3 regions of the Janthinobacterium sp. JF4 genome follow, and region 3 is predicted to be linked to each of the others. Evidence: predicted binding sites of a transcription regulator. Region 3 holds the regulator's gene; each other region holds the start of a gene.
What was found. Region 3 encodes FNR, which switches genes on or off when oxygen is low (the NO sensors DNR and NnrR bind a similar motif). Its sites were predicted from a motif close to TTGATNNNNATCAA; they were not measured.

Region 1 (9,606 bases), on a different contig from region 3:
GGCTTCCCTTTGAAAAACATCTACGTCACCGACCTGGCCGGCGTCGTCTACAAGGGCCGCACGGAACTGATGGACCCGGACAAGGAACGCTTCGCGCAAGACACGCCGCTGCGCACCCTGGGCGAGATCATCCCGGACGCCGACATTTTCCTCGGCGTCTCCGCCGGCGGCGTGCTCAAGCAAGACATGGTGCGCAAGATGGCGCCGAACCCGCTGATCCTGGCGCTGGCCAACCCGAATCCGGAAATCCTGCCGGAAGAAGTCAAGGCCGTGCGCAGCGACGCCATCATCGCCACGGGCCGTTCGGACTATCCGAACCAGGTCAACAACGTGCTGTGCTTCCCGTACATCTTCCGCGGCGCCCTCGATTGTGGCGCCACGACGATCACGCGCGAAATGGAAATCGCCGTGGTGCACGCGATCGCCGACCTGGCGCATGCCGAGCAGTCCGACATCGTGGCCACGACGTACGGCATCAGCAACCTGTCGTTCGGCCCTGAATACCTGATCCCGATGCCGTTCGATCCGCGTTTGCTGATCAAGATCGCGCCAGCGGTGGCCAAGGCGGCCGAAGATTCCGGCGTCGCCACGCGTCCGATCAAGGACTTGCAGGCGTACGCGGACAGCCTGCAGCAATTTGTCTACCGCAGCGGCACCTTCATGAAGCCGCTGTTCCTGATGGCCAAGTCCACGCCGGCCGAACTCAAACGCATCGTCTACGCCGAAGGCGAAGAAGAGCGCGTGCTGCGCGCCGTGCAAGTGGTGGTCGATGAAAAACTGGCGCGTCCCATCCTGGTGGGCCGCCCACCCGTGCTCGAAGCGCGCATCCAGAAGTTCGGCCTGCGCCTCAAGCAAGGCGTCGATTTCGACGTCATCAACCCGGACTTCGACGAGCGCTATCGCGATTACTGGAACACCTATTACGCGATGACCAGCCGCAAGGGCGTCACCGAGGAATACGCGAAGCTGGAAATGCGTCGCCGCCACACCCTGATCGGTTCGATGATGATCCACAAGGGCGACGCCGACGGCATGATCTGCGGCACCTTCGGCACGACCCAGTTGCACCTGAAATACATCGACCAGGTGCTGGGCAAGCGCGCCGGCAGCAATGTCTACGCCGCCATGAACGTCCTGATCATGCCGGAGCGCCAGCTGGTGATGGTCGACACGCACGTCAATGAAAACCCGGACGCCGAGCAATTGGCCGAGATCACCATCATGGCCGCCGAAGAGATGACCCGTTTCGGTTTGTCGCCGCGCGCGGCCCTGCTGTCGCACTCGAACTTCGGTTCCAGCGACAGCGCTTCGGCGCAAAAGATGCGCGCCGCGCTGGCCATCGTCAAGGAACGCGCGCCGGACCTGGAAATCGACGGCGAAATGCACGGCGATACGGCCCTCGACAGCAAGCTGCGCCAGAAAATCATGCCCAATTCGGCACTGAAGAACGACGCCAACCTGCTCGTCATGCCGAACATCGAATCGGCCAACATCGCCTACAACCTGGTGAAGACGGCCGCCGGCAACGGCATCGCCGTGGGCCCTATCCTGCTCGGCTGCGCCAAGCCCGTGCACATCCTGACGCCATCGGCCACCGTGCGCCGCATCGTCAACATGACGGCGCTGTGCGTCGTCGATGCCGTGGCACAGCGCAAAGCCTAAGGTTTTAGCTATCGCTTGAAAGCCGCGCCATCCGCAAGGGTGGCGCGGCTTTTTGACGTCAGTGCGCCATCAGCACCGGTACCGTCATCTGGCGCAGCACCGTTTCCGTCACGCCGCCCAGCAGGATTTCGCGGAAGCGCGCGTGGCCGTAGCCGCCCATCACCAGCAGGTCCGCATGCACTTCGGCGACCATGGCCAGCAGCGCCGCGCCGATGTCGCCCGTGGCGACGGCCGGGCGCACTTCGACGGGCACGCCATGGCGGCTCAGGTAGGCGGCGATGTCGGCGCCCGGGTGGCGGGCCGGCTGCGCGTGGCCGGCCGGCGGGTGCAGCAGGGCCAGCACCACCAGGCGCGCCGCGCGCAATAGGGGCAGGGCATGGCCGATGGCGCGCGTCGCCTCCATGCTGCCATCCCATGCCACCACGACGGTGTTGTCCAGTTGCGCGAATTGTCCGCTGCGCGGCACGATCAGCACGGGCCGGGCCGCGTTCAGCATCACGTAGGGCACCAGGTCGCTCATGGCGCCGGGCAGCGCCTCGCTGTCGTCGTGCTGGCTGAGCACCGTCAAGTCGCTGTAGCGGGCGCTGACGGCCATGCCGCCATCTGCATCGTCTTCGATCAGGCGCCGCTCGAGCGAGACGGCGCCGGCCTGGCGCGCCAGCGTTTCGAACTGGTCGAGCGCCTGTTCCGCCTGACCGTGCAGGGCCGAAATCTGCGCCGCCACGGCGCCGCCGCGCATGCCGCGGTTGTTTTCCAGGGTGAAGCGCGATACGCCCGTCATGGCGGCGCCGATCAGGTGCGCCTGGTGCGCGCGCGCCAGCCGCGCCGCGATGGCGATGCGCTGCGGCGCATGGCGCGACAGGTCGGCGTGGACGAGGATGGATTTGTAGGCCATGTTGTCACTCGGTAGTCGGGATATCAACAAGGCTAGAACGGCAACACGGGCAAGTCCAGCCTTGCCGTGTCAGACGGCGGTTTTCTTTTGTTGGACTTGATATGGGTCAAGAGGAGACACGCCATGGTCATTTGCAATGTCATCGCCAGAAAAGGCGGATTTGCTTGATATGCATCAATATGCTCGGGGCACAGACAGCGATAATGGCATTGAACTCCTTGCCCTTCCAGTGGTCTGCATCGGCGCCGGCGCCATCAGTCCGGCACATCCTTGTGTGACGCAACAACGCTGGCTGTGGCGGGAGTTCACTTCTCGACGCCTTGTCTGGCGTCATGCTACATTCGCATCCTGCTTTTGCTGGCCACCGTGCAGGGCGACATGCACGACCTGGCCGGCTTTGCCGATGCCAGTTTCGACCTCATCGTCCATCCCGTGTCGAACCAGTACGTTCCCGATATCGCCCCCGTGTGGCGCGAATGCGCGCGCGTGCTGGCCGATGGCGGCGTGCTGCTGATCTTCGGCCACGGCCTGGATAGCCAGATCGGCGGCCAGCTGGCGGCGGGCTTCGTGCTGGCGGGGTACCACGAGGAAATGCATCCGCACCCGCGCTTTGAAATTGAAAAATACTTGCCCAGCTTTATCGCCACGCGCGCCGTCAGGCTGGCGCGCGCGGCCTAGGTTTTAGTTGTAGGGCTGCAAGTCGAGCCACACGGCATACGACAGGCGCTTGCCGTTCCACAGTCCGCCGCCACGGATGACGGCGTCGCACGAGGTCAGCTGGCCCACCAGGTCCATGCGGCCCAGGTTGCGGTGCAGGCGCAGGGCGTCGTTGTGCGACAGGTAGCCCACCAGCTGGCCATCGATGAAGACGGCGATGGCCTTGTCCTGGAACGGGTTGGCGTCGTCGCAGACGAGCAGGGCCAGGCATTTTTCTTCCGCGTTGCCGGAACCGTGCTCGCCGGCCAGTTTGGCGATGGCGGGTTGGTACATCGATTCGTTTTCCACTTCCGACGCAAAGCGCCCCGCATCGTTCCAGTGGTGCGCGGGTGCGCCGGCAGGGATCGCCGGCACGTACTGGCGCACGGACATGAGCGGCTTGTGCAGCGGCTGGGCGGGCGTGCGGCCGCTGAAGACGTAATACAGCAGGGCGATGACGATCACGATGGCAAGCAGGTAAAGCATGGTATCTCTCTGATTTCGAAGGGGGGAGGCGGGGTCGCGGGCGCGCCGCGCGGCGTTGTCGCTACTATAGCAAGTTCGCCGCCTGGTTCCGCGTAAATCTGGCCATCAGATGGCGGCGCCGGCGCAGTGCGTGCGGGTCGTTCAGCACGATGGGCGAGGCGCCCGTCAGCCCCGAATAATACTGGCCGTGCCGGCGCAGGACGGTGGCATAGTCGCGCAGCGCGTGGCCGCGGGCCAGCATGCGCGCGTCGCAATCGACTTCGATGGCAAAGCGCAGCCGGTGCAACTGCCACCACAGCGGTAAATTCAAGGGCATCAGCACGATCAAGGCGTACGCCAGCGCCAGCAGCAGCGGGTCGCGCGCGGCCAGCCGGCATTGCGCGTGCGCCAGCAGCAGTGCCTGCTGCCGGGGCGGAATCAGTTGCAGCCAGACGGGCATCACGATGCGCGGCCGCAGCAGTCCCGCCACGCAGGGGCCGATGCCGCCGCTCAAGTACACGGGCGTACCCAGCAAGGTGGTTTTTTGCCAGCGGCGCTGGTGCGACAGCAGCCAGACGCTGCGCAGCGCCAGCAGCAGCAACATGCCGCTCGATAGCACAAGCCAGCCCAGTTTCAGCTGCGCCTGTTCCGCCGGCATGGCCGCCAGCACGCCGGGCAGCCATGCCAGGGGCACGATGGCGGACGCGGCGATGGCCGCCAGCCACAGCCAGCGCGTCGTGCGCCCGCGCCGCTGCAGCAGGCGCTCGGCGCGCCAGGCGGCGGCGCTCAGCAGCAGCGCCATGCTGGCAGCCAGCCAGGCAGGCACTAGCGTACCAGCGCCATGCCGACGGAGACGGGCGCCGTATGCTTGAAACCGAATTGCGCATACAGCTCTTGCGCCTGGCCATCGGCGATCAGGCTGACATACGCGCTTGGCGGCACTTCCGTCTCGATGAATTGCATGATCTCGCGCATGATGCGCTTGCCCAGGCCCTTGCCCTGATGGGCCGGCAGCACGGCGATATCGGTGACCTGGAAGAAGCAGCCGCCATCGCCGATGATACGGCCCATGCCCACCACCTCGTCGCCCAGCAGCACTTGCACGGCAAACAGGGAATTCGGCAAGCCCTTGGCCGCCGCTTCCGCGGTTTTCGCGCTCATGCCGGCGGCGACGCGCAGGTGCTGGTAGGTGGCGATGGCGGGAATGGCCAGGCGGATGGTGTAGGGCGATGTTGCGGTCAAGGCTGTCTCCTGTGGAAATAGTTTGGAGCGGTAATTATAGGCGGCGATGGATTTTCGTGACGGCGCGTTTTTTTCGCCGCGCGCTATGTTGCCCGCAGCGCTTTTGCGCTATGGTGGCGCCATCCCCCTATTTGTTGAAAGCACGCCATGTCCGCAGGATTTACCGCCACCGAGTTGTCCGTTATCAATGAAGACGACGCCCTGATCACCACCCTGGCCGCACCCGCCGGCAAAGGCGAGCCCGTCTACCTGATGCTGCAGCGCGCCGACGAGTATGACGAGCAGGACGTGGCCATGGGCATGGACGAGCCGTACATCGAATATGGCGGCCAGGAGTTCGCCTGGTACGGCCACATGCACGCCGTGATTTTGCATCCGAACCGTTTGTCCGTGCAGATGGATGCCGAGGCCGCCATGCAGATGGACGACGACGGCCAGATCGACGTGCGTTTCAACCTGACGCCCGAGCGCTACGCCCAGCTGCAGCAGGCGCTGCGCACCACGTTCGAGGGCTGCGATTACTATCGCGAAGAACGTTGATCTGCGCGCACGGCGCCGCTCACGGTGTCGCGTAGGCTCGATAGCTGGTATTGATTGCGGGAGAAGACGATGACGGTGCTGATACTCGGTTTGCTGCTGTTCCTGGGATTGCATTCGGTGCGCATCGTCGCCGACGGCTGGCGCAGCGCCCAGCTGGCGCGCCTGGGCGAAAAACGCTGGAAGGGGCTGTATTCGCTCGTGGCGTTCGCCGGGCTGGGCCTGATCATCTGGGGCTACGCCCTGGCGCGCCAGCAGCCGCAGGTGCTGTGGACGCCGCCCATGGGCTTGCGCCACGCCAGCGCCCTGCTGATGCTGTTCTCGCTGATTTTATTGGCGGCAGCCAATGTGCCGCGCAACCGCATCAAGACCCTGGTGCACCACCCCATGCTGCTGGGCACGCAACTGTGGGCCGTCGCGCATCTGCTGGCCAACGGCAACATGGCCGACGTGCTGCTGTTCGGCGGCTTTCTCGTCTGGTCGTCAGTGGATCTGTATTCCGCCGTGCAGCGCGACCGCGCGGCCGGCATGGCCTACCCGGGCGGCACCATGGCAGGCACCCTGCTTGCCATCGTCGCGGGTTGCGTGTTGTGGCTGCTGCTGGCGTTCTGGCTGCACGGCGTGCTGTTTGGCGTGCGGCCGTTTGGATAGGCGGATGGCTGCAAACGCAATTGCGTGCGTTTCAGCACTATTGATACGAAGTGGGTAGGTGGGGCGCCAATATAAAAAACCCGCAGCATCTGGCGATGGGCGGGTTTAATCGGATACAACTAAGTATTCTGTGGTGCCGGGAGCCGGAATCGAACCGGCACGCTGTTTCCAGCGCGGGATTTTGAGTCCCGTGCGTCTACCTATTCCGCCATCCCGGCAACGCGAGACGCATTATCACTGATTTGTCACAATCTGGCAAGTTTTATGCTTTGCGTGTGTTTTGCAGCAGCGTTGAGAATCTTTGAATACGCCGATTCCGGCGCAAGAAGCGGAGTGCCGCGCCTGGCTTGCCGGCCTATCTTTTCCCTTTCAACCACTTGAAGGGGAATCAAATGTTGCAACTGGAAAACAAGGTCGCCATCATCACGGGCGCCAGCTCGGGTATCGGGCATGCGGCGGCGCGGCTGTTCGCCCGCCATGGCGCGCGGCTGGTGCTGGTGGCGCGCAGGCGGAAGGAACTCGATGCGCTGGTGGCGCAGCTGGCGGACGGCGGCGCGCAAGCCGTCGCCTGCGCCGGCGACGTGGGCGATGCTGCGTGCGCGCAAGAGGCCGTGGCGCTGGCGCTGCAACGCTTTGGCGGCCTCGATATCGCCTTCAATAATGCGGGCACCCTGGGGCCCATGGGCCCCACGCCGGAGCTTGCCCTGGAGGACTGGCGGGCGGCGGTCGATACCAATCTCACGAGTGCCTTCCTGGCGGCCAAGTACCAGCTGCCTGCCATGGTGGCGCGCGGCGGCGGCTCGCTGATTTTTACCTCGACCTTCGTCGGCCATACGCTGGGCATGTCCGGCATGGCCGCTTATGCGGCCAGCAAGGCGGGCGTGATCGGCTTGACGAAGGCCCTGGCGGCCGAGTATGGCGCGGCGGGCATCCGCGTGAATGCCTTGTTGCCAGGAGGGACAGATACGCCGATAGGGCGGCAAGTGGCCAGTACGCCCGAGGCGCTGGCCTTCGTGGCGGGCTTGCATGCCTTGAAACGCCTGGCCACGCCGGACGAGATCGCCCGCTCGGCGCTGTACCTGGCTTCCGAGGCATCGAGTTTCACCACCGGCACGGCGCTGCTGGCCGATGGCGGCGTGTCCATCGTGCGCGCGTAAGGGATACGTCACGCGGCGCCGGAAACGCCGACGGCCCGGGGATGAGCCGGGCCGTCGGTGATTTGCGCTACATCAGGCTCAGTTGTGAACCGAGTTCAGCTGCCGCGCGATGATGTCGTGGTTGAGCCAGACGACGGGCGCTTGCGGTTCCGACATGGCGTGGAACATCAGCGGGCCCGTGCCTTCCAGGACCAAGGAACTCAGGTGGTCGGTGATCAGTTCCTTGCGGTCCTTGTGCAGCTTGGTGATGTCGTCCGAGGTGCCGATCATGACGTCGGCCAGTTCCGGCGTGTTGTCCATCGGCCAGGCGGCGAAGTTGCGGAACTGCACGCTGGTGGCGTCGCCGTTGTAGGCGGCGATACGGTCGAGCAAGTCTTGCAGCGAGACGCCGTCTTCCAGCAAGCCCTGGCAGATTTTCCATTGCTCTTCGGCCCAGGCGCCGCCGCCTTCTTTTTTCAGCGCGTCGAGCAGCGGGAACAGCGACAGTTCCACGCCGACGAAAATGTCGGACGAGTTCGTGCGGATTTCCGGGCAGTTGAAGACGGTGGCCTTGATGCCTTTGTCCCACGCGGCCTTGGCCACGTTTTCCAGGCGCATCTTCGCCAGGCCCTGCGTGTAGTTGCTATACGTTTGCCACTGGTATTTGCCGTCGATCAAGATCTCGGTGCCGTGGTAGCCGTAGGCGCTGTAGCGCACCTGGCCGCCCGTCTGCTCGATGCGGGCGCGGATGGCGGCGCTGCCATCGATCAGGTGCTGCAGGGTATTGGCCGTGACTTCGTCGAAGTTCATCAGGATCAATTTACCCAGGTCGCTGTCGAGCAGGGCGCGCGAGGACATGAAGCGCTCGCCGCGGCCTTTATAGATGCGGTTGGCAATCGCCAGGAAGACTTTGACTTTCGGAATGCCGCCAGCCATGGTGTGGGCGAAATACACGTTGCTGCCGTCAGGAATCAGGCTGTCCAGCTCGGCCATGGCTTTCGCCACGGACGCGCTGAAGCGGGCGATGCCGGCTTCGCGGCAGCGTTCGATCTGCGCCCAGTCCAGCTTGTCTTCCTGCCAGCTTTTCAGGGTCATGTCGGCCAGCAGGGCCGTCGGCGTCGGTTCGCCGGCTGGCGCATCGAGGTCGAAACCGGCCATCAGCGGCACATTGATGATGCGGCCGCCCAGGTTGGCTTCCGCTTCGGCCAGCTCTTCCGCGTTCAGCGGACGTAGCGCCATGTTTTCATCGCGGCGGCCGACCGTCATGCCGACGATATTCATGCCCGCCTTGCGCGCTTCGTCCAGCAAGCCATTCACATAGCCGCGGCCGAACAGCTCGCCGAACAGTACAAAGGTGTCGCCCTTGCGGAAGATATTTTTTTGCGGGATGTCTCTTAAGGACGTGATCTCGGTCATGGTGTCAATTCATTCAAAAATTAGCAGGGCAGATGCTACTGCCCGCTGGTTCAACATAGTTGTAAATTATGCGCTATTTCAGAGTGGAAAATTCTGTTGCGAATGATTCTCGTCTGGAATGGCATCTTCTTCTGCGTGCAGCTCTTATTCTTTCGCCATGGCGTATTTTACGCTGCCGCGGCGCACAGCGCCTGCGGACTGGCTCGGCAGGCGCCGATATTACCTCAGCTTGGCCGCGCAGGTAAGCAGAATCATGTCAGAACAGGTTTTGCTGGCCCGACACGAGGCGGGAAAAATCGTCGCCCAGAAACGGCAGTATCGCGTCGGCCACCGGCTGCAGCTGGCGCGTCAGGTAGTGGTGGTAGTCGATGGGCGAGCGCTGCGTTTCCAGCGGCTCCGGCCCGGCCACCGTAATGACATAACTGATCCATCCGCCGTTCTGGTATTGCAGTGGCCGGCCTTGCGCCAGGTTGTAGGCGTCGGCCGTGCGCGCCGCGCGCACGTGGGGCGGCACGTTGCGCTGGTAATCGTCGAGCGGACGGCGCAAGCGCTTGCGGTAGACCAGCAAGGCGTCGAATTCGCCGCGCACCGTGCGCGCCACGTAGTCGCGCACGTAGTCCTGGTAGGCGGCGCGCTGGAAGATGCGCAGGTACAAGGCTTGCTGGAATTGCTGCGCCAGCGGCGTCCAGTCGCTGCGCACGGTTTCCAGTCCCTTGTAGACCATCTGTTCGCTGCCGTCGGGCTTGCCCACCAGGCCCGCATAGCGCTTCTTGCTGCCTTCTTCCGAGCCGCGGATGGTGGGCATCAGGAAACGCCGGTAATGCGTCTCGAATTCCAGCTCCAGCGCATTTTCCAGGCCGAACTCGTCGCGCAGATACGCATCCCACCAGGCGTTCACATGCGTCA
Region 2 (9,606 bases), on a different contig from region 3:
TCGGCCAGTCCCGGACGGCGCAGCACTTCCGCATACAAGCCTTCCGTGGGCAGGAACAGGATGGCAAAGTCGGTGGTCTGCGGCGGCGCCAGGTATTTCTCGGCGATGGTTTTCGCCTCGCCCCGCACGGCCCGTTCCAGTTCGCGGCCGGCCTGGGCCACGCCGTCGGCATCGGCCCGCTCGGCCGCGTCGACCAGGCGCTCGTACTGTTCCTTGGGAAACTTCGCATCGATCGGCATCCACACGGGCGGCCCGCCATCGAGCATGCCCGGCAGCTTCAGCGCGAATTCCACGCGCGCGCCGCTGCCGGGCAGCGTTTCCACGTTCTTCGCGTACTGGTCGACAGTGAGTACCTGCTCCAGCAGCATTTCCAGCTGCACTTCGCCCCAGGTGCCGCGCGTCTTGACGTTGGTGAGCACCCGCTTCAGGTCACCCACGCCCAGCGCCAGCTGCTGCATTTCACCGAGACCCTGGTGAACTTTTTCCAGCCGCTCCGACACTTGCTGGAACGATGCACTGAGGCGCGTTTCCAGGGTGGCGTGCAGTTTCTCGTCGACCGTCTTGCGCATCTCTTCCAGGCGCGCGCCGTTGTCGGCCTGCAAGTCGCGAATCTTGTTTTCCAAGGTGGCGCGCACTTCCAGCATGCGCTGCGCATTCGATTCCGTCAGCTGCGCCAGGGTTTGATTGGTACTCTCGGCAAAGCGCGCCAGGCTTTGCGCCTGTTCTTCGCGTCCGACTTTCCCCTGCGCCTGCATCTGCGTGCGCAGGCCGTCGAGCTGTTGCAGGGTCGCCGCCTGGAATTGCGCCAGGCCGGTGGCCATATCCTGGCGCGCCGCTTGCGCCGACGCCTGCAATTGCAGCCGCACTTCGCGCTCGACCCGGTCGATGCGGTCCAGGCTTTGCTGCTGGTGCTGCTGCACCAGGGCCAGGGTGGTGGCGCCATCGCCGGCCGCGCCACGCGGGCGCAGCAAGATCAATAGCAACAAGACGATGGCGACGATGGCGGCGCCCAGCAGGCTGTAAAACTCGATTGGGCTCATGGGTCTCAGTCAGGTTTGTTGCGCATCCAGTCGGCCGTCTGATAGAACGATTCCATCAGGCGCACGCGCAAGGACTCTTCGATGCCCGTGTCTTCCATGGCCCAGGCCATGGCGCGCAGCCACTGGTCGCGCTCGCTCGTGCCGATGGCGTAGGGCAAGTGACGGGCGCGCAGGCGCGGGTGGCCGAATTTCTCGATATACAAATCCGGTCCGCCCATCCAGCCCGTCAGGAAGAAATACAGCTTGTCGCGCGAACCGTCCGTCGAGGGCGGATGCATGACGCGGATGCCGGCGAACTCGGGCTCGAGTTCCATCAAGTCATAAAAACGGTCGACCATTTCGCGCAGCACGGGGGCGCCGCCGATGGTCTCGTACAGGGTGGGGGCAGTGGTATCAGTCATGGCCGCCATGATAGCGCAAGCGCCAGCGGCCCATGCGGCGCCCGCTGCTACTGCCGGAATAAAGAGCAATATACTTGACTGATCAAGCTTATATCAACTACTATTCAACTTTTACACACAAACGGCTAAACCATGTCGACCACCGCAGAATCCCACTTGATGCGCAATAGCAACTTCCGCTGGCTGCTGGGCGGCGGCCTGGTGTCCATGCTGGGCGACCAGTTCAGCATGCTGGCCCTGCCGTGGCTGGTGCTGAGCCTGACGGGCGATAGCCTCAGCCTGGGCATCGCCGTGGCCCTGATGGGCGCGCCGCGCGCCGTGCTCATCTTGCTGGGCGGCACGGTCGCCGACCGCTACTCTCCCCGGCGCGTGCTGCTGCTGAGCAAATTGGCCAATGCCGCCATCCTGCTGGCGCTGGCCGGGCTGCTGATGCTGGACCAGGCCAGCCTGGCGCTGGCGTATGCGGCCGCGCTGGCGCTCGGCATCGCTTCCGCCTTCGGCATTCCCGCAGGCACGGCCATCCTGCCGCAAGCCGTGCCGCCGCAGTCGCTGCAAACGGCCAACAGCCTGCAGATGGGTGCGCGCCAGTTGTCCTTGCTGGCCGGCCCCCTGCTGGCGGCGCTCGTGCTCGGCGCCCACGATGGTGCCCGTCACACCAGCATGGCGGCGCTGGCCGCCGCCTTTGCCATCGATGCGCTGACGTTTCTGTTCTCCGCCTGGACCTTGCGGCAAATCACCTTGCGGCAACTGGCCGTGGCGGCGGCACAGGGCATGTGGCGCGACATGGCGGCAGGCCTGGCCATGGTGTGGCGCGACATGCCCTTGCGCAGTTGCTATGTGTACTGGGCGGTGGTGGCGTTCTTCGTCATGGGGCCGCTGCAGGTGGCCTTGCCCGTACTGGCCAGCGAACGCCTGCACGGCGCCGCGGCGCTGGGTTTGCTGATGGGCGCGCACGGCGCGGGCACCCTGGCCGGCATGCTGGCGTCCAGCCTGGGCGGCGCCTGGCTGCGCCGCCATTTCGGCGCCACCTTGCTGGCCGCCGACGCCATCGTCGCCATCCTGCTGATGGCGCTGGGCCAGGTCAGCACGGCCTGGCAAGGCGCGGCCCTGCTGGCCGTCACGGGCATGCTGGGCGGCTATGTGCAGGTGGCCATCTTTACGTGGATACAGCGGCGCGTGGCGCCCGCCATGCTGGGCCGGGCGATGGCCCTGTTCATGGGCATCTTCCTGGGATTGGCGCCCCTGTCGGCGGCGGCCACGGGCGCACTGCTGCGCCACCTGAGCGTGAGCGAGCTGTTCTGCGGCGGCGGCGCCCTGCTGCTGGCCGCCGCCTTGGCCGCCGTCCTGTGGACGGACATTCCCCGCATCGGAACGAGCGATTACGTCATTTAACCTTAAGGCAGTCACAGCATGGATAAAACACGACAAGCGGCCCTGAAAGCGGCCTACCGGCAACAGCCGCCGCCGCTGGGCATCATCGCCCTGCGGCACCTGCCCAGCGGACGGACCTTGCTCGAATGCAGCCGTAACGCCCCAGGCATGCTGAACCGGCACCGCTTCGAACTGAACCTGGGCAAGCACCGCAATGCCCTGCTGCAGGCGGACTGGCGGCGCGATGGCGCGGCGGCCTTTTCCTGCGAGATCATCGACAGCGTCAAGCTGCTAGATGACCCCGCCTTCGATGCGGACGCCGAACTGGGCGCCCTGCTGGCCCTGCACCGCGCGCACTGGCTGGAACAGGGTCAGCCACTGTATTGAGCGGCAGTGCATTACACTTGCGTACTCAAGCACTTCGCAGTCAATACAAAGGATGGCATGAACGATCACACTCCCCTCTCGCAGGACAGCGATGGCGCGCTGAATTTTTGCCTGCGCCTGGCGCGCGCCCAGGCGCTCATCGTGCGCCGCTTCGACAGCATCCTCGGCAATCTGCATGGTTTGAGCTTTGGCGACTATCAATTGCTGTACCACTTGCAGCGCGCGCCCGGTGGCCGCCTGCGCCGCATCGACCTGGCCGAGCGCCTGGCGCTGACGGCCTCGGGCATCACGCGCTCGCTGATGCCGCTGGAAAAGATTGGCCTGGTGGCGCGCCAGGCCGATGCCCGCGATGCGCGCGTCGGCTATGCCGTCATCACGGAGGCGGGACAAGCCCTGCTGGTCCACGCCGATGCGACGGCGCAGGCGCTGGGCCAGGAATTGCTGGGCAGCGCCAGCGCGGAACAGCTGGCACCGCTGTCCAGGCTGCTGGCTGGCATCGCCGGCAGCTAGCCCGCAAACGGCTGACGCATCATCCTTACACCAGCGCCAGCTTGCGCAAACGCCGCGTCGATGGCCAGCGCGCCATGCCCGTTTCATCGCGGATGGCGGCGCAGGCGGCCAGCACGCTTGCGCACTCATCCTCGCGCAAGCCCGCGTTCAGGGTCAGGCGCACCAGCGAACGGTTTTTCGGTGTGGCCGGCGCGCAGAAGACGGCGCCGTAGATGCCATGCCGTTGCAGCGCCTTGCGCAATATCAAGGTATCAGGTTCGCTGCCCGCTTCCAGCGCGATGATCTGTTCGCTGCCGTCGCTGACGTTGTAGCCAAGCTCAGCCAGCCCCTGGCGCAGCTGCACGCTGTGGTGGCGCAGGGCGGCGCGGCGGGCATCGGCGGCGCGGATGAAATCGAGCGCCGCATCGAACCACGCCAGCTCGTGTTCCAGCAGGCAGGAGCTGAAGATGGCAGGCCGCGAGGCAGACAAAAAATAGCCCTTGAAGCGGGCCGAACAGGTAATCAGCCCGGCCCGGCCCGCAAATGCCTTGGCCAGTGACGCCGTGCGGAAATGCACGCGCCCGGCCAGGCCCAGCTCCGCCACCAGGCCGGCGCCGTGCGGGCCGTGCGTGCCCAGCGAATGCGACTCGTCGACGATCAGCATGCTGCCGCTGCGCTCGGCAATTTCCACCATTTCCAGCAGTGGCGCCACGCTGCCGTTGGTACTGTACAGCGCATCGACGACGATGATGCCGGGGCCATGCTTGTCGAGCTGGCGCTGCAGGTGCGCGCCATCATTGTGCAGGAAAGCGACGGGCACGGCTTGGGCCGATTGCACGCCCTCCCACAGCGAGGCGTGCGCCTGCATGTCGAGGTACACAGAAACGCCGGGCCCGGCCAGGCTTTGCAGCAAGCCCACGTTGGCGGCCCAGCCCGACTGCGCCAGCACGCAGGCTTCGCTGCCGAGATAGTCCGCGAATTCTTGTTCGAGCCGGTGCTGGCGGCTGCCTTCCTGCAGGAACACGGACGACATCAGCACGGCGCCGCCGCCCTGCAAGACGCGCGCCTGGGCTGCCAGCAGCGCCGCCTCGCCGGCGATGTTCAGGTAATCATTACCTGCCAGCATGACGGCACTGACCGGCATGGCTTGCCATTCATGCAAGTGCTCGCCGCCGAGCAATTTCTCGATACGCTCGACGTAATGCTCATCCATGCGCGCGCGCACGAAGGCAGGCATGTGTTGCTCGGCGTGAACAGCGCGGGATGACAGGGGAAAAAGGGCGTGTGACATAGGAACTCCTGATTGGTTGCGGGGGGAACTACCGCGTCCAACATGCGCGAGCCATCCGGCAAGCGTTTGATACAGCTCAACAGTTATGCTGATATCGTGCTGATAGAGAGGGAACCCGCCGATCATATTGTATTGACACGCCTCAACGAACACCTCCCCTGACCATGATGCCTGCGCAGTTCCCTTCCGGAAAACAGTGGCAAGGCAAGCTGCTCCAGCCTTTCCTGCATTTCCACGACGCCATCGAACACACGCCCGTACGGCGCGCCCAAGTGCGCACCCTGGCGCTCATCGGTGCGCTGGGCATGCCCCTGTACTACGCGCTGTGGCATTATTTTTTTCCGCAAGAATATGAATCACCGCTGCTGCGCGCCGTGGCGGCACTGCTGTTCCTGCCCGCGCTATGGCCAGACCGATTCAGCAATACCTGGTTCAGCGTGTACCTGTTCCTGGGACTGACCTTCGAGCTGCCGTTTTTCTTCACGTACATGTTCCTGATGAACCACGCCTCGCCGCTGTGGATGCATTCACTGCTCGTGGCGCTGGTCGTGCTGTTCCACTTCGACACGCGCATCGCCATGCTGGCCTACCTGAGCGGCACCCTGCTGGCCTGCCTGGCGTTTGCCGTGTTTGGTGATCCCGCATTTTTCCTCAGCCGCGACGTCTTGCAGCAATTGCCCGTGCACTGGTTCACGATTGCCGTGCTGTCGGTGGTCAAGGTGGGGCGCCACGTGGGCGCGCAAGAGAAACTGGCCGGGCTGGCGGCCGGGCTGGGCAGCGTGGCGCACGAATTGCGCACGCCCTTGGTCAGCGTCGAGGCGAATGTGCGCGGGCTGCAGCGCGGGCTGCAACACAATGCGCAAGGCGATCCGCCGGACGCGGCCAGCCGGGAAGCGCTGGCGCGCATCCAGTTCGAGGTGCGCCACATGCACCACATGATCGATTTGTTCCTGCTCAGCGCCAGCGCCGTCAACCGCAAGCTCGAAGCCAACGAAGCGGTGGCCATGCACGACAGCGTGATGGCCGTGCTGCGCCGCTATCCATTTACCAGCACGGCGCAGCGCGACATCGTCAAGGTGGACGTGCGCGCCGATTTCACATTTCCCGGCCAGTCGGAGCTGTGCGTGGTGATCCTGCTGAACCTGCTGCGCAATGCCTTGAAAAGCATCCACCGCGCCGGCAAGGGCCGCGTGCGCATCATCGTCGATGGCGCCCATCCCGTGCCGCGCCTGCTGTTCATCGACACGGGCTGCGGCATCGCCACCAGCCGATTGCCGCTGATCTTCGACCGATTCTATTCCTATCCCGCGCACAACGGCAGCGGCATCGGCCTGGCCCTGTGCCGGCAGATCATCAATGCCTGGCAGGCGCGCATCCGCTGCGTGTCGCGCGAGCATGCGTATGCGATTTTCATCCTGGAATTTCCACACCCCCTGCCTGCCCGCTTCCAACCCTCTCCCCCCCAAGGTGACGCATGCAACTGCCCGTCTACACCCATCCGACCCTGACCGTACTGATCGACGACAGCGATTCCTTCCTGAAAAGCCTGGCGTTCCAGCTCGATCCCGGCCTGGCGCGCAAGACTTTCCACGACACCAGCAGCGCCCTGCACTGGCTGCGTCACAGCGCGCAACCAGGCGAAACGCCGCTGCACGTCAATTTCGACACGCAAAACCTGCCGTCCGACCAGTGCAACGTGGCGCTCGACCTCGAACGCATCTGGCGCATCAGCGGCCAGCCGCAGCGCTTTGCCGTGCCCTCCGTGCTGGTGGTCGATTATTCGATGCCGCAGATGAATGGCCTGGAATTTTGCCAAGCCGTGCGCGACTTGCCGTGCAAGAAGATTCTATTTACGGGCGCGGCCGATGAAAAAGTGGCCGTGACGGCCTTCAACCGGGGCTTGATCGACCGCTACATCAAAAAGAGCGACGACGACGCGCTCGACATCCTGGAACAGGAAATCCATGCCCTGCAGCGCGAGTTCTTCCTGCAGCAATCGGACACCGTGCGCGACTTGCTATTGCTGCACGACTACAGTTTCCTGCAAGACGAAGCGCTGGCCGCCGTCGTGCACGAGCTGTGCCAGCGCCATGGTTTTGTCGAATACTATATTTTCCCCAATCCCAGCGGCATCCTGTTCTTCACGCGCGACGGCCACGCCAAGCTGATGATCATCGAGACGGAACGCGGCCTGCACACGCAATACGAAATGGCGCGCGACAGCGATGCGCCCGAGTCATTGCTGCAGGCCCTGCTGGAAATGCGCGTGATTCCCTACTTTTCCGATGCCGACAGCGACGGCATGTACGCGGCGCACATCGGCGAAAACTGGTTCCGCTACTGCGCCGCGCCCACCATCTGCCTGGGCCGCGTGACGTATCTCTGGGCCCTGTTCGACGTGCCGGTGCACCAACTGGGGCAGCCGGTCATGTCGTATGCGCAATTTTTACGCGCGGGCGCGGGCGACAGCGTCAGCGCTTAGGACTAGCCTTCGCGCAAGGTTTGCAGCGGCGGATGCTTGAGTACGTTGCGCAGCCCCAGCCAGCCGCCGGCAATCGCGCACAGGGCGCCGGCCAGTAAACCAAAGGCCCACACGCCGGGCGCGAAGCTCCAGGCGAACTTGAACTGGTAGGTGGCCAATGCCCAGCCCATGGCGGCCGCGCCCGATGCCGCCAGCAAGCCGGCCAGGGCGCCGACGAGCGAAAACTCGATCAGCTGCGCCTGCGCCAGCTGGCGCCGCGTGGCGCCCAGCGCGCGCAGCAGGCCCGCTTCGCGCGTGCGCTCGTCCTGCGAGCCCATCAGCGCCGCATACAGCACCAGCAAGCCCGACGCCAGGGTGAAGGCGAAGAGGAATTCGACGGCCGTGACCACCTGGTCCAGCACGCCCTGGATTTGCTTGAGCACGCCGCCCACGTCGACCACCGTCAGGTTCGGATAGTCGCGCAGCAAGGCATTGCCCAGGTCCGCCTGCGCCGGCGGCAAGTGAAACGCCGTGATCCACGTCTGCGGCGTGTCCGCCATGGCGGCCGGATTGATGATGACAAAGAAATTGACGCGCATCGAACCCCATTCCAGCTTGCGCAAACTCGTGATGGCCGCCTCCACGGGCTGGCCGGCGATGTCGAAACGCAGCTTGTCGCCCAGTTTCAGTTTCAATGTCTTGGCGATGCCTTCCTCCACCGACGCCTCAGCCGGCGCACCGGGCGCATTGCCGAACCATTTGCCGGCGACCAGCTTGTTTTCTTGCTGCATGGTGGCCATCGTCGACAGGTTGAATTCGCGGTCGGCCAGGCCCTTGGCGCGGTCGTCCTCGTAGGTGGTTTCCGTGATGGCGTTGCCATTCACGGCCACCAGACGCCCGCGTATCATCGGATACAAAGGCGCGTTGGCCACGCCGGCCTGCGCCAGGCGCGCGGCAATCGGCTCTTTTTGTTCCGGCAGGATATTGATCATGAAACGGTTCGGCGCGTCCGGCGGCGTGGCATTGCGCCAGGCCACCATCAAGTCGCCGCGCACCACCGTCAGCAGCAGCAAGGCCATCAGCCCCAGCGCCAGCGACACCACCTGGATGACGGTGGCGCCCGGGCGGCGCTGCAATGACGTGACGGCGAAGCGCCAGCCCTGGTGATTGAAGGCGCCGCGCAGGGTTTTCAGCGAGCGGATGCCCAGCCAGCCGGCCAGGCCGAACAGGGCGAAGCCGCCGAGGAAGCCGGCCGCCGTCAGCAGCGCCAGTTTCACGTCGCCCGCCTGCCACAAGAGCAGCACGACAAAGGCGGCGATGCCCAGGCCGTACGTGGCCACGGCCAGCGCCTGCGGCGGCTCCTGCTCGCGGCGGATCACGCGGTTATGGGGAACATTGCGCAACTGCAAAATCGGCGGCAGGGCAAAGCCCAGCAAGAGCAGCATACCGGTGGCCACGCCCTGCAGGGCGGGCAGCATGGAGACGGGCGGCAAATCGCTCTGCACCAGCTTGCCCAACAGCTCCAGCAGCACCAAATGGCCGCCGAAGCCGACGGCTACGCCAACGACGCTGCCGGCCAGGCCGACCAGGAGAAATTCGATCACGTACATGGCCGTGACCTGGTTTTGCGTCAAGCCCAGGCAGCGCAACATGGCGCAGGCATCGAGGTGCCGGAGCATGAAGCGGCGCGCCGCCATGGCCACGGCGACGGCCGCCAGCATGGCCGACAGCAAGCCGACGAGGGACAGAAAACGGTCGGCGCGGTCCAGGGTCGATTGCATCTGCGGGCTGCCCGATTCCAGCGACTCGATGTGCACGCCTTTGATTGCCTGCGTCTTGATCTGGCTTTCCAGCCAGGCTTGATACTGCGCAAGCTCGGCCGCCTTGGCGGGCGGCGCCGACAGCAGCAGCCGGTACGACACGCGCGAACCGTTCTGCACCAGCGCCGTGGCGGCCAGGTCGCTCAAGGGCAGCATCACGCGCGGCGCGAAGTTGAGGAAGGAGGCGCCGCGGTCCGGCTCGCTGGCGATCAGTTGCGTGACGGTAAATGCCTTGTCACCGAGGGTCAAGGTGTCGCCCAGCTTCGCGTTCAGGCTGGCCAGGATGGCCGCATCGACCCACACGGTGCCGGGCGCCGGCACCTGGCTGGTCGGCTGGCCGACGGCA
Region 3 (9,606 bases):
CTCGTGGCCGAGCCGGCCGCGCTGCTGCTCGACGAGCCGTTTGCCGCCCTCGATCCGGCCCTGCGTGTCAAAATGCGGCTGGAACTGAGCCAGTGGCAGCAACGCCTGGACGTGCCCATGATCCTGATCACACATGATCCGGAAGATGCGCGCATCCTGGGCGAGCATGTGCTGTACTTGCGCGACGGAAAGATCGATAACAGGGAAGAACACATGGCATTGGGTGAACGCATTGGATAAATCAGCGGCAGCGGAAATCGGCCTGCAAGGCTCGGTATGGATGACGGTGGGCGGAGAGCACCTGGGTGGCGCCGGCAGGGTGGAATTGCTGGGCGCCATCGCCGAATGCGGCTCCATCACGCAGGCGGCCAAGCTTGTGAAGATGAGCTACAAGGCGGCCTGGGACGCCATCGACGCCATGAACAACCTGGCCGGCGAGCCGCTGGTCGAGCGCCTGACGGGCGGCAAGGGCGGCGGCGGCACGCGCCTGACGCCACGGGGGCGCCAACTGGTCGACAATTTCCGCATCATCGAGCGCGAGCATGCCCGCTACCTGCGCCAGCTGGGCAGCCAGGCCGAAGGCATCGCCGACGATTTGTTACTCATACGGAGAATGGCCATGAAAACTACGGCGCGCAATCAATTCCTCGGCAAGGTGGCCGAACTGAAACAGGGCGCCGTCAACGACGAAGTCACGCTGGCATTGCCCGGCGGCCAGCACATCGTCGCCATCGTCACGCAGGGCAGCAGCGCCAGCCTGGGCCTGGTGCCAGGCGCGGAAGCGTTCGCGCTGATCAAGGCCTCGTCCATCATCCTCGTGACGGACAGCGAAGGGGCGCGCTTTTCCGCGCGCAACCAGTTGACCGGCAGCGTGACGCGCGTGCAGACGGGCGCCGTCAACACGGAAGTGGTGCTGGACTTGCCACGCGGCGGCACGATCGCCGCCATCATCACCAACCAGAGCTGCACCGAGCTGGGCATCGAGCCAGGCAGCAAGGTGACGGCGATGTTCAAGGCATCCAGCGTGATTCTGGGCGTGCCGGCGTAAACGGCGACGCTGAGCGAAGTTCCGGGGTCAGGCCCGGCGGGTCTGACCCCGGCTTTACGTTGCAGGCCTAATCCTTCAACCGCGACAACCAGTCGGACGCCGCCGCCAGCGCCTGCTCCAGTTCCTGCGCCGTGTGCGCCAGCAGCGCCGGCACCTCGTCCAGGCGGTCCGCATCGATGGCTTCCTCGGTAGCAAACGCGGCGCGGATCAGGCGTTTCGTGCCCAGGGTGCCCACGGAGCCGCGCACGCTGTGCAGGATGCGCGCCACGTCGCTGTGGCGGCCTGCCTGCAACGCCGTTTCGGCGTCGCGCACGGGCGTCATGCCCTTGTTCAGCGCGTCTTCCACCATGCGCCGCAGCACGCCGCGTCCCTTCGCGTCGCGTCCCATCACGCGCATCAGCGGCGCCATGGAAAACACTTCTTCATCGGCGACGCGTGCCGGCCCGGCCGTCTGCACTTGCGGGCGCTTGGGCAGGTGGCGCAGGATGACTTCCATCATCTCCTCCACCACCACGGGCTTGGCGATGAAATCGTTGATGCCGGCCGTCATGCAGCGCTCGCGCTCGGACGCCAGCACGCCTGCCGTCATGGCGATCACGGGCAGGCTCAAACGCAGTTCCGTGCGGATGATGTGGGTGGCGCTGAAACCGTCCATGACGGGCATCTGCATGTCCATCAGCACGATGTCATAGCGCAGCGCTTCCGTGCGCAGCCGCTCCACGGCTTGCAAACCGTCGCCCACCACGTCCAGGGTGGCGCCCATGTGTTCGAGGATGCCGCGCGCCACGGCCTGGTTCAAATGATTGTCTTCCACCAGCAGGAAATGCACGCCGGCCAGTTCCGTGCCCAGCGGCTGGTGCAGGATGCGCTGTTCGCCGCCGTCGTGCTTGGCGATCAGCGCCTGGTGCAGGGCATCGAACAGGCTCGACCCCGTGATCGGCTTCATCAGCACGACGTCGGCTTCGGCCGCGCTGGAAATTTCCTCGAGGTGGTTGCGGGCAAAGGCGTTGACCATCACCACGATGGGCTGGCGCTGGCCGCTGGCCGCCTGGCGGATGGCCTTGGCCGTGGCCAGGCCGTCCATGACGGGCATGTGCCAGTCGGCCAGCACCACGTCGTACGGCTGCTGCTGCGCCAGGCGTTCGCGGTACAGCTCGATGGCGGCAAAGCCGGAGTCCACTTCGTCGGCCAGCCAGCCCCACGCCTCGATCAGCTTGACGATCAGTTCGCGCGTGGTGCGGTTGTCGTCGGCTACCAGCAGGCGCAGCTGGCCCAGGGCCGGCGTGCGCCGCGTTTCGGCCGGCTGCGCCAGCATGTCGAACGGCACGCTGAACCAGAAGCGGCTGCCCTTGCCTTCGCTGCTGGCGACGGCGATGTCGCCGCCCATCATGTGGATCAGCTGCTTGCTGATGGCCAGGCCCAGGCCCGTGCCGCCAAAGCGCCGCGTGATGCTCTGGTCGCCCTGTGAAAACGCGGCGAACAGCTGCTGTTGCTGTAGCTCCGTCATGCCGATGCCCGTGTCGCGCACTTCGAAGCGCAGCCAGGCGCGGCCGTTTTCGCTCTCGGCCAGGCTGACGGCCACCACCACTTCGCCGCTCTCGGTGAACTTGATGGCGTTGCCGGCCAGGTTGACGAGGATTTGCTGCAGGCGCTGGGCGTCGCCCACGAGGCGCCGCGGCACGTCGGGCTCGACGGCGATGGCCAGTTCCAGCTCCTTTTCGCCCGCATTCATCGTCATCGTCGTGGCCAGGGTATTCATGACTTCGTCGAGGTCGAATTCGACGGGCGACAATTCCATGCGGCGCGCCTCGATCTTCGAATAGTCGAGCACGTCGTTGAGGATGCCCAGCAGCGACTGGCCCGCCACGCGCACCATGGTCAGATACTTGCGCTGTTCCGTATCGAGCTTGGTATTACCCAGCAAATACACCATGCCCAGCACGGCATTGAGGGGCGTGCGGATTTCATGGCTCATGTTGGCCACGAAATCGCTCTTCGCGCGGTTGGCCGCCTCGGCCCGGTCGCGCTCCTGCTCCAGCTCCGCCGCGCGCGATTCGAGTTCCTGTTGCAGGCGGTCGCGTTCGCCCATCAGGCCGTTGAACGCTTCCGTCAGTTCGCCGATCTCGTCGCGCTGCTGCACCGGCACGGGGGTGAAACGGCTGCCGCTGGTGCGCAGGGCCAGCAGGGTGTCGCGCAGGCGCACCAGCGGCGACAGCAGGCGCACGGTGACCCAGCCCAGAACGGCAGCGGCCAGCAGCGAGGCGAGGACGCTCCACAGCACCAATCGGTACAGCACGCCGTCGAAGGGTTCGAAGGCATCCTCGAGGGGCAGCGAGGCGGCCAGCAGCCAGTTCACCGATTTCAGTCGCTTGAAGCTGTTGACGGCCGTGATGCCGCGGCTGTTGGTGCTGACCATGCTGCCTTCGCCATCGTCCTTCAGCAGCTGCGTGGTGGTCAGGTTGGCGTTCGGCGCGCGCGGCTGCAGCAGGCGGCTGGTGTCCGGATGCAGCACGTAGCGCGGCACGGCGCTGCGCGTGACGATGAAGTAATAGCCGCTCTTGCCGATCTTTTCCGAGCGCAGGCGGCCCAGCAGGTTATCCTTGTACAGGCGCAGCACGCCAATCACCACGCCCACCACCTGGCCGTCGGCGCCGAGCACGGGCGCCACCATCTGCACGATGGGCATGCCGCTCGCCTTGCCCAGCATCGGTTCGGTGATCATGGGCTGGCGCGTGCGCAGCACGGTCTGGAAGTACTCGCGCTCGGCGACGTTGATGCCGATGCGCCCGGCCACTTGGGGCATGTCGGCCACGATGGCGCCATGCGCATCGAGCACCAGCACGTCATCGAACAGCACCAGCATGGAACGGCGCGAATAATATTCGCGCAATTGGACGGGCTGGCCTATCAATGCGGGCGGCTGCTGCTTGGCCGTCAGGGCGACGACTTGCAGCAGCATGCCCAGCTTATCGTCGAGCTCGGCAGCGGTGCGCGCGATCAGGGACGACTGCTGGCTCAGCAGTACCCGGGTGAAGTCGTCGCGCATGCGCTGCACCTGGATCATGGTGACCAGCGCGATCATGGCGATCGAGGTCAGGCTGGTGGCCAGCGCGACTTTTGCTTTAATGCCGAGAGGCTTCATGATTTCCTTTTCAGTACCGGGCGGCACAGGCGGCAGATAATGCTGTCAGGAATTTTCCTATCAATACATCAACTTGGCAAGCGGCGCCGCGCAAATGGCCCTCTCCGCATGGGCTTTTGACGATGTTGCCATATAATTAAAGTCGGAACGTCGTTTATTCAGCGGAATTGCAGTGAAATTGGCACATGGCAACCCTGTATGCAGTAAACTTGTTATTGCATTTTCTAAAAGGTACCGACATGACTGAAGCGCTACTCACTCCCACCTTGCCCACCGTGAACGTGGAGGCGTTGCGTGCGCGATGCTCGACCTGCAGCATGCATCAATTGTGTCTGCCGATGGGCCTCGATGTGGGCGACATGGACAGGCTGGACCAGATTATCGGCCGCCGCCGCAAGATCGTGCGCGGCGCCTCGCTGTTCCGCATCGGCGACTCGTTCCAGAACCTGTACGCGATCCGCCTGGGCCACTTCAAGACGTACCAGATCAATCCGGGCGGCGAGGAGCAGGTGACGGGTTTCCAGATGGCGGGTGAGCTGCTGGGCATGGATGCCATCAGCGCCGACCGCCACCACTGCAATGCGGTGGCGCTGGAAGACAGCGAAGTATGTGAAATCCCGTTTTCCAGCCTGGAACAATTGCTGGGCAATATGCCGACCCTGCTGCGCCATTTCCACCGCATGATGAGCCAGGAAATCACGCGCGAGCAAAGCGTCATGCTGTTGCTGGGCAATATGCAGGCGACGCAGCGGTTTGCCGCCTTCATCGTCAACCTGGCGTCGCGCTATGAAGCGCGCGGCTATTCGAGCAGCAAATTCCAGCTGCGCATGTCGCGTGAGGAAATCGGCAACTACCTGGGCCTGACTATCGAGAGCGTCAGCCGGTTATTGTCCAAATTCAAGAAGGAAGGCTGGCTGCGCGTCTCCAACCGAGAGATCGAGATCCTGCAGCCGGCAAAACTGAAGGCCATCACGGCCGGCACGGACGTCTGCAAGTAAGACTTACAGTTCTTCATCCGCATGCAGCGCGATGCTGCGCTGCAGCGGCCAGGTCCAGATGCCGGACAGGCGCCACTCGCGTTTGTCGTTTTCCACCAGCACTTGCCAGCGGCTGCGCTCGAGCATCGGCAGCGCCACGGTAAAATTGCCGGCCGCATCGGGCTGCACCAGCAGCTTGATATCCTTTTCCGGCAGCGTCGCATGCGCCAGGTGCAGCTGCAACGGCGCCTGATAGGCCTTGCCGAAGCTGTGCACGGAACCGGTCAGGCGCGCTGACGCCACATCGTAGGACAAGCTCGTGTCCATCGCCAGGTCGCTGGCGACCGTGTCGCGCCGCAGGTCCTGGTTGATCGCCTTGCCCTGCTTGTAGTAATCGCCCACCACCAGCGCATCGGGCTGCGTAAACGCGATATAGCCCATGAAGCTGCCGACGACCACGGACAGGCCGGGACCGATCATCAGCAGCCAAGGCCAGCGATGCTTGTACCAGGGATCGGCGGGCGGTTGCAGTTTCAGACTGTCAGACATGGTATTTCTCCTGTGTAAACGGCCAATCCCCATGCGGGGACTGGCCTTCCTGCATTAGCGCGGCACGATGAATACCGCGCTTTCACGCACATGCAGCGACGGGTCGTCCAGCGAGTGCAATTCGATCGCAATCTTGTTCGAGCCCTTCTCGCCGACGCCGTGCGGCGCGCGCAGGCGGATCGGCCAGCCCAGCGTTTCCGTCGGCTGCAAGGTCACTTCTTCGCGTGTCAGCAAGGTCAGGCCCGGCAAGCCGGAAGCGCTGATTTTAAAATGCTGGGTTTGCTCCGAGGTGTTCATGATCTGCAGGCGGTAGACGTTTTCGATCATGCCCTCTTCCACTTCGCGTCCCATCGAACCGCGGTCGCGGATCACGTCCATTTTCAGGGGCGTGCGCAGGGCCAGCGAAGTACATACGGCGATGATGATCAGAGCCAGGATGGACGTGTAGATCAGCACGCGCGGGCGCATGGCGCGCTGGCGGATCTGCTTCGAATTGAAGTTGTTTTCCATCGCATGGTCGGTACTGTAGCGTATCAGGCCACGCGGCCGCTCGACCTTGTCCATCACGCTGTTGCAGGCATCGACGCAAGCGGCGCAGCCGATGCACTCATACTGCAGGCCTTTGCGGATATCGATACCGGTCGGACATACCTGCACGCACAGGGTGCAATCGATGCAATCGCCCAGCTTGTCGTTGTTGCCGGCCTTCTTGCTCATGGCGCCACGTGGTTCGCCGCGCTTGGTATCGTAGGTGATGATCAGGGTGTCCTGGTCGAACATGGCGCTCTGGAAGCGTGCGTAGGGGCACATGTATTTGCACACCTGCTCGCGCAGCCAGCCCGCGTTGCCGTAGGTTGCCAGGCTGTAGAACAAGACCCAGAACCATTCCCAGGGACCGAAATTGAGGGTGGTCACCGAGTGCGCCAGTTCCTTGATCGGCGTGAAGTAGCCGACAAAGGTAAAGCCCGTCCACAGGGCGATGGCGCCCCATGCCAGGTGCTTGGCCGTCTTCTTGAATGCCTTGCGCACGGAGGGGCCCTGCTTGTCGAGGGCCATGCGCGCGCTGCGCGTGCCCTCGATGCGGCGTTCGACCCACAGGAAAATTTCCGTGTATACCGTTTGCGGGCAAGAGAACCCGCACCACACCCGCCCGGCAATGGCCGTGACGAGGAACAACAAATACGCACAGATGATCAGCAGGGCCGCCAGATAGATGAAATCCTGGGGCCACAGCACGACGCCGAAAATGTAGAACTTGCGCGTGGTCAAATCGAACAGCAGGGCTTGCCTGCCATTCCAGGTCAACCACGGCAAGCCGTAGAACGCCAGCTGGGTAAGCCAGACGCATACCCATCGCCAGGTAGCGTAGCGTCCTTTGGCCTCGCGAGGGTAGATCTGCTCGCGGGCCGCATACATCTTGATGACTTGAGGTTCCATTACGTCATTTCACGGGCGTCTGAGGATTCGACAGGCCCCAGACATACGCCGACAGCACGTGCACCTTGGACTCGCCGAGGAAATCGCTGAAGGCCGGCATGGTGTTGCTGCGTCCCTTGCGTACGGTTTCCATGATGGTATCGGCGCTGCCGCCGTACAGCCAGATCTTGTCCGTCAGGTTCGGTGCACCCAGCATCTGGTTGCCCTTGGCATCGGCGCCGTGACAGGCCATGCAGGCGCCAAACTTGGCCTTGCCCAGCACCGACTTGACGGGATCCGAGGTCGAACCGGACAGGCTCAGCACATAATGGGCCACGTTCTCGACATCCTTTTCGGAGCCCAGGGCGGCGCCCATCGGTGGCATCTGCCCATTGCGGCCGTGCAGGATGGTGGTCTTGATGATGTCGGGTTCGCCGCCATACAGCCAGTCCTTGTCCGTCAGGTTGGGGAAGCCCTTGTTGCCGCGCGCATCCGAACCGTGGCATTGCGCGCAGTAGGTCAGGAACAGACGCTGGCCGATGGCTTGCGCCTGCGGATCGGCGGCCACCGTCTTCAAGTCCTGGCTCAGGTACTTGTTGAACAGGGGACCGTAGTCGGCTTCCGCCTTCTTCAGCTCTTCCTCGTACTGGCCCGTCGATTTCCAGCCCAGGCTGCCGGCATAGGTGCCCAGGCCCGGGTACAGGAACAGGTACGCCAGGGCGAAGACGATGGTGATGTAGAACAACCACATCCACCAGCGCGGCATCGGCGTGTTGAGTTCCTTCAAGTCCTCGTCCCAGACGTGGCCCGTGGTGCCATCGGCAGGGGCGCCGGCGACCACTTTGATTTTCGACTGCGAGTACAGCAGCACGCCGCAGCCGATGATGCCCAGCAGGGACAGCACGATGATGTAGATATTCCAGAAGCCATTGGTAAAATCAGCCATGGTTGCGCTCCCCTTGTGCTGGCGCGGCATCGGCCGCGTAGTCGAGCGCTTCGTCGTCGAACGGCAGGCGCGCCGCCGCGTCGAAGTCGCTATTGCTGCGGCTGAAAGTCCACCACAGGATGCCGATGAACGTCGTAAAGGAAACCACCGTCATGACGCTGCTGGCGCTGTCAAACAGGTTTTCGATTGCCATGCTAATTCCTTGTTTTGATTAATGTACCGAGGCCTTGCAGATAGGCGACCAGGGCGTCTTCTTCCGTCTTGTCCTGCAGCTGGGCCGGCGCGGCGGCGATTTCCGCATCGCTGTACGGATCGCCGAGGCGTTTCAGAGCGCGCATCTTCGGCATGATCTCGTCAGGCACCAGCTTGGTCTTCGCCAGCCATGGGTAGGCCGGCATGTTCGACTCGGGCACCACGTCGCGCGGGTTGTTCAAGTGCGTGCGGTGCCATTCGTCGCTGTAGCGCGCGCCCACGCGGGCCAGGTCCGGCCCCGTGCGCTTGGAACCCCACTGGAACGGACGGTCGTAGACGAACTCGCCAGCGACCGAATAGTGGCCGTAGCGTTCCGTTTCCGCGCGCAGCGGACGCACCATCTGCGAGTGGCAGTTGTAGCAGCCTTCGCGCACGTAAATGTCGCGGCCAGCCAGGCGCAGCGGCGAGTACGGCTTCAGGCCGGCGACCGGCTCCGTCGTGCTCTTCTGGAAGAACAGGGGGACGATCTCGACGGCGCCGCCGATACTGATCACTACCGTGACCAGGGCGATCAGCAGCCAGGGGTTTCTCTCAATCCATGCATGTGAAAATTTCATTTGCTTTCGCTCCTATCAGGCGTGCGCCGCGTTCAGTTCCGGAATGCGGGCGACGGGGAGTTTGCTGCCGCGCAAGGTCATCCAGGTGTTGTAGCCCATGATGCACATACCCGACAGGTACAGCAGGCCACCGGCCACGCGCACCACGTAGTACGGATACGTCGCTTTCACGCTCTCGACAAAGGTGTAGGTCAGGGTGCCGTCCGGATTGACCGCGCGCCACATCAGGCCCTGCATCACGCCGGCGATCCACATTGCGGCGATGTACAGCACGATGCCGATGGTGGCCACCCAGAAGTGCACGTCGACCAGGCGCGTGCTGTGCATCTGCGTGCGGCCCGCCAGGCGCGGCAGCAGGTAGTAGATCGAACCCATGGTGATGAAGCCCACCCAGCCCAGGGCGCCCGCATGCACGTGGGCAACGGTCCAGTCGGTGTAGTGCGACAGCGAGTTGATGGTCTTGATCGACATCATCGGACCTTCGAAGGTGGCGATGCCATAGAACGACAGCGAGACGATCATGAATTTCAGGATCGGGTCGGTGCGCAGCTTGTGCCAGGCGCCCGACAGGGTCATGATGCCGTTGATCATGCCGCCCCAGCTTGGCGCCAGCAGGACCAGCGAGAAGACCATGCCGATCGATTGCGTCCAGTCAGGCAAGGCCGTGTAGTGCAGGTGATGCGGGCCGGCCCACATGTAGGTGAAGATCAGTGCCCAGA

Region 1: AC54AF_RS04250 (universal stress protein) is a predicted target of FNR. The motif match lies at 2,722-2,735, and genes of this name have one in related genera.
Region 2: cqsA (alpha-hydroxyketone-type quorum-sensing autoinducer synthase) is a predicted target of FNR. The motif match lies at 5,046-5,059, and genes of this name have one in related genera.

What each region holds. Positions count from the first base shown of each region.
Region 1 is NZ_JCAQAV010000003.1:119,254-128,859, forward strand. It holds gene AC54AF_RS04245 (NADP-dependent malic enzyme) at 1-1,662, shown strand, start outside; gene AC54AF_RS04250 (universal stress protein) at 1,721-2,557, opposite strand; gene AC54AF_RS04255 (class I SAM-dependent methyltransferase) at 2,852-3,235, shown strand; gene AC54AF_RS04260 (hypothetical protein) at 3,239-3,739, opposite strand; gene AC54AF_RS04265 (M56 family metallopeptidase) at 3,804-4,544, opposite strand; gene AC54AF_RS04270 (GNAT family N-acetyltransferase) at 4,544-4,960, opposite strand; gene AC54AF_RS04275 (Imm10 family immunity protein) at 5,108-5,500, shown strand; gene AC54AF_RS04280 (NnrU family protein) at 5,570-6,148, shown strand; tRNA gene AC54AF_RS04285 (tRNA-Leu) at 6,280-6,366, opposite strand; gene AC54AF_RS04290 (SDR family oxidoreductase) at 6,541-7,305, shown strand; gene AC54AF_RS04295 (enoyl ACP reductase FabMG family protein) at 7,384-8,700, opposite strand; gene AC54AF_RS04300 (DNA polymerase II) at 8,957-9,606, opposite strand, start outside.
Region 2 is NZ_JCAQAV010000007.1:119,139-128,744, forward strand. It holds gene AC54AF_RS09455 (DNA recombination protein RmuC) at 1-1,040, opposite strand, end outside; gene AC54AF_RS09460 (group II truncated hemoglobin) at 1,046-1,441, opposite strand; gene AC54AF_RS09465 (MFS transporter) at 1,574-2,833, shown strand; gene AC54AF_RS09470 (GIY-YIG nuclease family protein) at 2,852-3,199, shown strand; gene AC54AF_RS09475 (MarR family transcriptional regulator) at 3,257-3,709, shown strand; gene cqsA (alpha-hydroxyketone-type quorum-sensing autoinducer synthase) at 3,735-4,979, opposite strand; gene AC54AF_RS09485 (sensor histidine kinase) at 5,144-6,487, shown strand; gene AC54AF_RS09490 (response regulator) at 6,454-7,461, shown strand; gene AC54AF_RS09495 (ABC transporter permease) at 7,464-9,606, opposite strand, start outside.
Region 3 is NZ_JCAQAV010000012.1:61,141-70,746, reverse strand. It holds gene AC54AF_RS12150 (sulfate/molybdate ABC transporter ATP-binding protein) at 1-240, shown strand, start outside; gene AC54AF_RS12145 (TOBE domain-containing protein) at 281-1,048, shown strand; gene AC54AF_RS12140 (response regulator) at 1,116-4,190, opposite strand; gene fnr (fumarate/nitrate reduction transcriptional regulator Fnr) at 4,430-5,188, shown strand; gene AC54AF_RS12130 (FixH family protein) at 5,192-5,716, opposite strand; gene ccoG (cytochrome c oxidase accessory protein CcoG) at 5,771-7,153, opposite strand; gene ccoP (cytochrome-c oxidase, cbb3-type subunit III) at 7,158-8,078, opposite strand; gene AC54AF_RS12115 (CcoQ/FixQ family Cbb3-type cytochrome c oxidase assembly chaperone) at 8,071-8,271, opposite strand; gene ccoO (cytochrome-c oxidase, cbb3-type subunit II) at 8,273-8,887, opposite strand; gene ccoN (cytochrome-c oxidase, cbb3-type subunit I) at 8,903-9,606, opposite strand, start outside.